Regions from separate parts of the Streptomyces araujoniae genome, predicted to be linked through region 2. Evidence: predicted binding sites of a transcription regulator. Region 2 holds the regulator's gene; the other holds the start of a gene.

Region 1 (4,412 bases), 1.8 Mb from region 2:
TTCTCCAGCACGGCCCGCAGGGCGGCGATGGGCGTGCGCAGCTCGTGGCTGACATTGGCGACCAGCTCCTTCCGGTGCCGGTCCTCCGCCTCCAGGTCGTCCGCCATGCGGTTGATCGTCTGGGCCAGGTCGCCCAGCTCGTCCCGCCGCCCTGCCCCGCTCACCCGGCGCGTGTAGTCGCCGTGCGAGATGGACCGGGCCACCGCCCGCATCTCGTCCAGCGGCGCGGTCAGCCCGTGCGCCACGAACTGGGTGATCAGCAGCGTCGCGATCACCGAGAAGACGGTGATGAACTGGAACTCGGTCCGGGTCCGCAGGGCCACGATCAGCAGCCCCGTCGTGATGAACACCGAGACCACGACGAGCGTGCCCAGCTTGGCCTTGATGGAGAAGGGCCGCATCCCCGACCCTGGCCGGGTCATGGAGCCGGGGTCTCCAGGGCGTACCCCACGCCGTGCACCGTACGGATCCGCTCGGCGCCGATCTTCCGGCGCAGCGCCTTGATGTGGCTGTCGACCGTACGGGTCCCGGAGGCGTCCGCCCAGTCCCAGACCTCGGCCAGCAGCTGCTCGCGGGAGAGCACCGCGCGCGGGGTGTTGGCCAGGCAGACCAGCAGGTCGAACTCGGTCGGAGTGAGGTGGACGTCCTCGGCCCGCACCCGGACCCGGCGCTGCGCGTGGTCGATCTCCAGCTCGCCGAGGCGCAGTATCCCGCTCCTCGGGGTCACGGCGGCCAGCGCGGCGCGCTCGACCCGGCGGAGCAGGACGTGCACCCGGGCGGCCAGCTCCCGCATGGAGAACGGCTTGGTCATGTAGTCGTCGGCGCCGACCCCGAGCCCGACCAGCATGTCGGTCTCGTCGTCGCGCGCGGTCAGCATCAGCACCGGCACCGGGCGCTGCGCCTGGACCCGGCGGCAGACCTCCAGGCCGTCGAAGCCCGGGAGCATGATGTCGAGCACCATCAGATCGGGCTGCCAGGCCTCGGCGGCGTCCACGGCCGCGGGCCCGTCCAGTGCGGTCTGCACCAGAAAGCCCTCCGCCCGCAGCCGGGCGGCAATGGCGTCGACGATCGTGGCGTCGTCCTCGACCACCAGCACCCGGCGCTGGGCCCCCGGGGTGGCCGCGACGCCGTTGTGGGTGGTGTGTGTCTGTTCCATCGCCCCGCCCCTGCCCGTTCTCGTGGGGGCGAACCCCCGCGAGGCACGGTCTTCGCTCGTGGATTTCGTGGGTGATCCCTGTGTGCCGGTCAGCAGCGTAAAGGCAGCGGAGGGCTTCCGGCTACGCAGGGTGTTGTCCCGAGGGCATGTGTTCGGCCCCGGCGGGGCGGCGGATCGTCGGCCTTGTGGTGCGATGCCCGCCTCACCGCCGGACCACGCATACCGCCAGGGGGTTCCGCAGCCTCTTCAGGAACCCTTCGATGCGAGATGGACCACGTCCGGAACACCTCGGGCAACCGCCACTTCTTCGGTCCTAACCCTGGTGAACCCGGCATTCCGCAACGCCTGTTCGAACTCCGCCGACGGTTGCGCGGACCAGACCGCGAGCACTCCGCCCGAGGTCAGCCGGTCGAGACAGCGGGCCAGCCCGGTCGGGGAGTAGAGGCTCCCGTTGTCCTCCGTGACGGTCCAGTCCGGCCCGTTGTCGATGTCCAGGCAGAGCGCGTCGTAACGCTCCGTGGTGGTACGGAGGTGGTCGAGCAGATCCGTGTGCAGCACCTCGGTCCGGGGGTCGGCCAGCGCCGCCCCCGAGATCCGGTCCAGCGGCCCCCGCCGGTGCCAGTCCACGATCGCCCGCTCCCGCTCCACGACCGCGATCCGCCCCCACCGCTCCTCCTCGGCCGCCCGCACCAGCGAGAAGCCCACCCCGAGCCCGCCGATCAGTACGGAGGGGCCGGTCCGCCCGGCGGGCAGGGCGCCCAGGGCGGCGTCGATCAGCAGCCGCTCGGAGCGCCCGTCGGAGGTGTCCATCAGGAAGCAGCCGTTGGCGATGATCTCGAAGTGCTCCCCGCGCTCCCGCAGGACCACCTCGCCGAAGGGCCCTTCGCGGCGGTCCAGGGTGACGTGGGCGGGCGGAATCATGGCGCAGACGAAGGTGTCGGTGGTGTCGGTACGCGGCTCCATGGGGCCGATCTTAGGAGCGGGACAGCCGGGGCCGCGGGGCTGTTGCCCGAAGAGAGGGGCCGGAGCCTGCAGGGGGCCCGGCCGCGTTCGGGAGGGGTCGGGTCTTCGGGAGGACCCGGCGCCTTCGGGGCCCGGGGGAATAGCCGTTCCCCGGTACGCGCTCCCGAGGACAGAGGCCCCTGGCGACGGCGCGATCCACTGATCGCTGACAGCGAACACCGCGAGGGGAACATTCGGCGGCTCACAAGCATTGAGTCCACATAGCTCAACTTGCCTGCCGAAGGGGAGATCATGACTAACGAGTCCAAGGCGTTCACACCGATCGACCTGCCCGTGCTGCCGCTCGACGACGAGGTCGTCCTGCCCGGCATGGTGGTGCCGCTGGACCTGTCCGACGCCGAGGTGCGCGCCGCCGTCGAGGCCGCGCAGGCCGCCGCCCGTCCCGGTGGCGGCAAGCCCGAGGTGCTGCTCGTCCCGCGGATCGACGGGACGTACACGGGGACCGGTGTCCTCGGCACCGTCGAGCAGGTCGGACGCCTGAGCGACGGGGACCCCGGCGCGCTCATCAGGGCTCGTGACCGGGTCCGGATCGGGGCCGGGACCAGCGGTCCGGGGCGGGCGCTCTGGGTCGAGGGGACCGTGATCGACGTCGTCGTGCCCGATCCGCTGCCCGGATCCGTCGCCGAGCTGGCCAAGGAGTACAAGGCGCTCGCCACCAGCTGGCTGAAGAAGCGCGGTGCCTGGCAGGTCGTGGACCGGGTCCAGCAGATCGACGGCATCTCCGCCCTCGCCGACAACTCCGGATACTCCCCGTTCCTCTCCACCGCGCAGAAGGTCCAGCTCCTGGAGACCGTGGACCCGGTCGCGCGGCTGAAGCTCGCCATCCAGTGGCTGGGCGAGCACCTCGCCGAGCAGGATGTGGCCGAGTCCATCGCCAAGGACGTCCAGGAGGGCGTCGACAAGCAGCAGCGTGAATTCCTGCTCCGCCGCCAGCTCGACGCCGTACGCAAGGAGCTCTCCGAACTCAACGGCGACCCGGAGGACGAGTCCGACGACTACCGGGCCCGCGTCGAGGCCGCCGACCTGCCCGAGCACGTCCGCACGGCCGCGCTCAAGGAGGTCGACAAGCTGGAGCGGTCCAGCGACCAGTCGCCCGAAGGGTCCTGGATCCGCACCTGGCTGGACACCGTCCTCGAACTGCCCTGGACCGAGCGGACCGAGGACGCCTACGACATCCGCGGCGCCCAGGAGATCCTGGACGCCGAGCACGCCGGCCTGGCTGACGTGAAGGAACGCATCACCGAGTACCTCGCGGTGCGCAAGCGGCGCGCCGACCGGGGGCTGGGCGTCGTCGGCGGCCGCCGCGGCGGTGCCGTGCTCGCCCTCGTCGGGCCGCCCGGCGTCGGCAAGACCTCGCTCGGCGAGTCCGTCGCGCACGCCATGGGCCGCAAGTTCGTCCGCGTCGCGCTCGGCGGTGTCCGGGACGAGGCGGAGATCCGCGGCCACCGCCGTACGTACGTGGGCGCGCTCCCCGGCCGGATCGTGCGGGCGATCAAGGAGGCCGGTTCGATGAACCCGGTCGTCCTGCTCGACGAGATCGACAAGGTCGGCTCCGACTTCCGGGGCGACCCCGCCGCCGCCCTCCTGGAAGTCCTCGACCCGGCCCAGAACCACACCTTCCGCGACCACTACCTGGAGGTCGAACTCGACCTCAGCGACGTCGTCTTCCTGGCCACCGCCAACGTCCTCGAAGCCATCCCCGAGGCCCTGCTCGACCGCATGGAACTGGTCCGCCTCGACGGCTACACCGAGGACGAGAAGGTCGTCATCGCCCGGGACCACCTCCTCCCGCGCCAGCTGGAGCGGTCCGGCCTGGCGAAGGACGAGGTCACCCTGGAGGAGTCCGCGCTGCGCAAGCTGGCCGGGGAGTACACCCGCGAGGCGGGCGTACGGAACCTGGAGCGGGCTGTGGCCCGGCTGCTGCGCAAAGTCGCGGCCCAGCACGAACTGGGCGACCGCGAGCTGCCGTTCACGGTGACCGACGCGGATCTGCGCGGTCTGATCGGGCGCCCGCACCACGTGCCCGAGTCCGCCCAGGACCCGGCCGAGCGCCGCACCGCCGTGCCGGGCGTGGCCACCGGGCTCGCGGTGACCGGGGCGGGCGGTGACGTCCTCTTCGTCGAGGCCTCCCTCGCCGACCCGGAGACCGGGGCCTCCGGACTGACCCTGACCGGTCAGCTCGGGGACGTCATGAAGGAGTCCGCCCAGATCGCGCTGAGCTTCCTCCGCTCGC
Region 2 (4,412 bases):
CGATGTCTCATCCGCATACGCGAACACCACCGGCTCGGTGCATCATGTTCCTGCAGGTTCAGGAACATGGGGGGTGGACATATGGCAACAAGCAAGTCAAAAGCGGCACATCCTCACGGCATCACCGAACTATGCGATGCGGGACAGCGCGTCTACGCCAACGCGTTGCGATCCGGACGGATCCCCCGCGCGGATGCCGACCCGGCCCCTTGCCTGATGGACTTCGCCCTGCTCCACCCCGACCCCGACGACGCCGGCTGGCTGCGCCCGGTTTCGCCTTCCGCCGCACTCGCCCAGCGGCTCCACCCCATCGAGCGGGAGATACAGGAGCGAAGGCGACATTCCGTGGAGCTCGTCGACTCCTTCGAGCCCTTCATGGACATCAGCGCCCAGGACCCGCCGACGACGCACGCCATCACCGTGCTGGAGGGCAGCACCCGCATCAACGCGGCCATCGACGTGGCCACCGCGGAGTGCCGCACCGAAGTCCTGACCGTGCAGCCCGGCGGCGGCCGGAGCGAGGACATCCTCAGCAAAGGCCTCGAACGGGGCAAGGCCGTGGTGGACCGCGGCGTCAGCATCCGCACCCTCTACCAGCACACCGTCCGCCACCACCAGGGAACGTTCGCCTACGCCGAGCGCCTGGCCAGCGGCGTCGAGATCCGCACGCTCGAGGAACTGGTCGAGCGCATGCTCATCTTCGACCAGACCGTCGCCTTCATCCCCGCGAAGGACGACCGGACCGCGGCTCTGGAACTGCGCCACCCGGGGCTCATCTCCTACCTCACCAGAGTCTTCGAGCAGCTCTGGCAGCGCGCCACGCCCCTCCTGGAGGAGATCCGGTACGACCCCACGCCCGCGGGCATCAGCGGCGTGCAGAGGTCCATCGCGCAACTCCTGGTGGAGGGGCACGTGGACGACTCCATAGCGCGCCGGCTGGGCATGAACGTACGGACCTGCCGGGCGCACATCGCCAAGCTCAACGCGACCCTGGGCAGCAACAGCCGGGCACAGCTCGGCTATCTGATCGCGCTGTCAGGAATCCTGGATTCGGACTCCTGACAGCGCCCCCCGTGTGCGAACCCGGGCGCGACCGCACAACGGGGGAGAAGGCAGCCGACGCCCGGGCCCTGCCGAGGGAGTTCCCGGCTTCCTCGACACCCCCACACTCCCCTCACAACTACGCTGGCACTACCGTCATCTTGTTGCACTGCACAAAGCAGGGGGATCCCAAATGGGCAGCAGTGAAGGCAGATTAGGACATAGCCCGCACCGGAACGACGTACTGTGCGATGCGGCGCTCCGCCTCTACGAGCGGTCCCTGCGCACCGGACGGATAGCGCGCGCCGAACTCACCGACGCTCCCTGCCTCACCGAACTGCCCCTGCTCCACCCCGACCCGTGGGACGACGCGTGGATGCGGCCCGTGCCTCCCTCGGCCGCTCTGGCCCACATCCTCCAGCCGGTCTCCCGGGAGATCGACGAACGCCTGCGCCTCGCGACCGCCCTGAGCCGGTCCCTGTTCCCCCTGACCGCCGTGGCCCACGACGACCCCAACCTCGCCATCACCGTGCTGGAGGGGGGCCCGGCCATCCAGGCCTCCCTCGACGAGGCGACCGCCACCGCCACGGACGAGATCCTGACGGCCCAGCCGGGCAGCGGCCGCCCGGCCGGCAGCCTCCGGGCGGGCCTGGCCAACGCCCGCGCCGCCATCCGCCGCGGGGCCCGGATGCGCCACATCTACCAGCACCCGGCCCGGTACAGCGGCTCCATCAGGGACTACCTGGCCCAGGTCCCGGCCCAGCACCTCCAGGTGCGTACGACCGAACTGACCGTCGAGCGGCTGATCATCGTCGACCGGTCGGTCGCCTACATCCCCGGCAGCGCCGACCGCAGCACCGCCCTCCGGATCGGCCACCCCGCCCTCGTGGCGTATCTGGTCCAGGTGTACGAGGTCCTCTGGGCCCAGGCCGTGCCGCTGGCCGAGAACCACCAGGCGGCCCCGCCCGACGCCCGGGTCACCGCCGTCCAGGGCACCATCGCCCGCCTGCTCGCCGAGGGCCACGTCGACGACGTGGTGGCCCGCAAGATGGGCATCAGCGTCCGCACCTGCCGCTCCCACATCGCCAAGCTCATGCAGACCCTCGGCGCCACCAGCCGCACCCATCTGGGCGCCCTGCTCGTCCACTCCGGCATCGCCGAGGCCGGTCACGGCCGCGTGTGAGGGCTCGGGAAGCGCGTACGGCAGCGGGGCCGGGAGAGCGGATGAAAACGCTCTCCCGGCCCCGCTGTTCGCAGAAGCAGACGCGGCTGCGGCCGTCTCCGTGGTGCCGTTGCCGCAGGGGCCGGCCCCTGCCGTACGGCAGGGGCGACTACTCCCCCGCGGGCCGCTTCGGCTTCGGCCGCCACACCACCAGCGCGCCCGTCTGCTGCACGTCCTGGTACGGCACGAGGTCGCGGCGGTACGAGGCGTGCACCTGGGCCTCGCGCTGCTGCATGGCGACCGCCGCGCCGTCCACCGCCGCCGAGAGCTCGGCGACGCGCTGCTGGAGCGCGGCGACCTGGTTCTCCAGCTCGATGATGCGCTTGATGCCCGCCAGGTTGATGCCCTCGTCCTGCGACAGCTGCTGCACGGTGCGCAGCAGCTCGATGTCGCGGGCCGAGTAGCGCCGGCCGCGGCCGGCCGTACGGTCCGGGGAGACCAGGCCGAGACGGTCGTACTGGCGCAGCGTCTGCGGGTGCAGACCCGAGAGCTGGGCCGCGACCGAGATCACGTACACCGGCGATTCATCGGTCAGCTGGTACGGATTGCGTCGACGGCCGTCCATCTCAAGCTCCCTTCGCGGCCTGGAACAGTTCCGCCCGCGGGTCCTCGTCCGCGGTCGCCTTGCGGTAGGCCTCCAGTGCGTCCCGGGCCTCCGGGCCGAGGTCCGTGGGGACCGCCACCTCCACGGTGACCAGCAGGTCCCCGCGGGTGCCGTCCTTGCGGACCGCGCCCTTGCCCCGGGCGCGCATCGTACGCCCGTTCGGGGTGCCGGCGGGCAGCTTCAGGGTGACCGGGGGGCCGCCGAGGGTGGGGACCTTCACCTCGCCGCCGAGCGTCGCCTCGGGATAGGTGACGGGCACGGTGACCGTGAGGTTGTCGCCCTTGCGGCCGAAGACGGGGTGGGCCCCGACGTGGACGACCACGTACAGATCGCCGGCCGGTCCGCCGCGCTCGCCCGGTCCGCCCTTGCCGCGCAGCCGGATCCGCTGGCCGTCGGAGACGCCCGCCGGGATCCTGACCTGCATGGTGCGGGCCGACTTGGCCCGGCCGCTGCCGTGGCAGACGTCGCACGGGTCCTGGGCGATCAGGCCCCGGCCCTTGCAGTCCACGCACGGGTCGGTGAGCGAGAAGCCGCCGCCGCTGCCGCGCGAGACCTGGCCGGTGCCGACGCAGGTCGGGCAGACCCGGGGGGTGCCGTTCTTGTCGCCGGTGCCGGAACACGCCTTGCAGGGCGCCTGGCTGGACATCCGCAGCGGGACCGTGGCCCCGTCGACCGCCTCGCTGAAGCTGAGCGTCACCTCGGACTCGATGTCCTGGCCGCGCCGCGGCTGGACGCGGGTGCCCGCGCCGCCCCGGTTGAACAGCCCGCCGAAGACGTCGCCGAGACCGCCCCCGCCACCGCCGAACCCGCCGCCGGCACCGCCCTGTCCGCCCGGGCCGCCACCGCCGAAGAGGTCGCCCAGGTCGAAGTTGAAGTTGCCGCCCGCGCCGCCGGGTCCGGCGCGGAAGCCACCGTTGCCGAAGAGGGCGCGCGCCTCGTCGTACTCCTTGCGCCGCTTGGAGTCGCCGAGGACGTCGTTCGCCTCGGAGATCTCCTTGAACCGCTCCTCCGCCTTGGCGTCACCCTTGTTGGCGTCGGGGTGGAACTCGCGGGCGAGCTTGCGGTACGCCTTCTTGATCTCGGCGTCGGTGGCGTCCTTGGGAACGCCGAGGACCTTGTAGTAGTCCTTCTCGACGAAGTCCTTCGTGCTCATCGACGTCCCTCCTTCCGGACGATCGGCCGAGCGGCCGGCCCGTGGGCCGGCCGCCTGACCGGTCGGTGTGCACCCTGGTGGCCGGACGGGTTTCCGTCAGGCCTCCTCGGTGCCACCGCTCTCCTCGTCGTCTGTCTTCTCTTCCTTGGCCGCTGCGGGCGTGGCGCCCGGCTGCGGCTCGGCGACGGCCACCCGCGCGGGGCGGATCGTGCGCTCGCCGATGCGATACCCCGGCTGGAGGATCGCCACGCAGGTCGTCTCGGTGACATCCGGCGCGTAGCTGTGCATCAGGGCCTCGTGGATCGTCGGGTCGAAGGGCTCGCCCTCCTTGCCGAACTGCTGGAGGCCCAGCTTCGCGACGACGGTCTCCAGCGACTCGGCGACCGACTTGA

Evidence for each region. The regulator HspR, encoded in region 2, represses chaperone genes until heat shock. The targets are predictions, from matches to a motif close to TTGAGNNNNNNNNNCTCAA.
Region 1: lon (endopeptidase La) is a predicted target of HspR. The motif match lies at 2,370-2,388, and genes of this name have one in related genera.

The regions. Positions count from the first base shown of each region.
Region 1 is NZ_CP194070.1:5,455,952-5,460,363, forward strand. Features, by position in the region: gene ACQ9ZG_RS23665 (HAMP domain-containing sensor histidine kinase) at 1-422, opposite strand, end outside; gene ACQ9ZG_RS23670 (response regulator transcription factor) at 419-1,156, opposite strand; gene ACQ9ZG_RS23675 (spermidine synthase family protein) at 1,403-2,119, opposite strand; gene lon (endopeptidase La) at 2,411-4,412, shown strand, end outside.
Region 2 is NZ_CP194070.1:3,623,699-3,628,110, forward strand. Features, by position in the region: gene ACQ9ZG_RS15360 (hypothetical protein) at 1-68, opposite strand, end outside; gene ACQ9ZG_RS15365 (hypothetical protein) at 217-1,062, shown strand; gene ACQ9ZG_RS15370 (helix-turn-helix transcriptional regulator) at 1,235-2,224, shown strand; gene ACQ9ZG_RS15375 (heat shock protein transcriptional repressor HspR) at 2,373-2,828, opposite strand; gene dnaJ (molecular chaperone DnaJ) at 2,830-4,020, opposite strand; gene grpE (nucleotide exchange factor GrpE) at 4,117-4,412, opposite strand, start outside.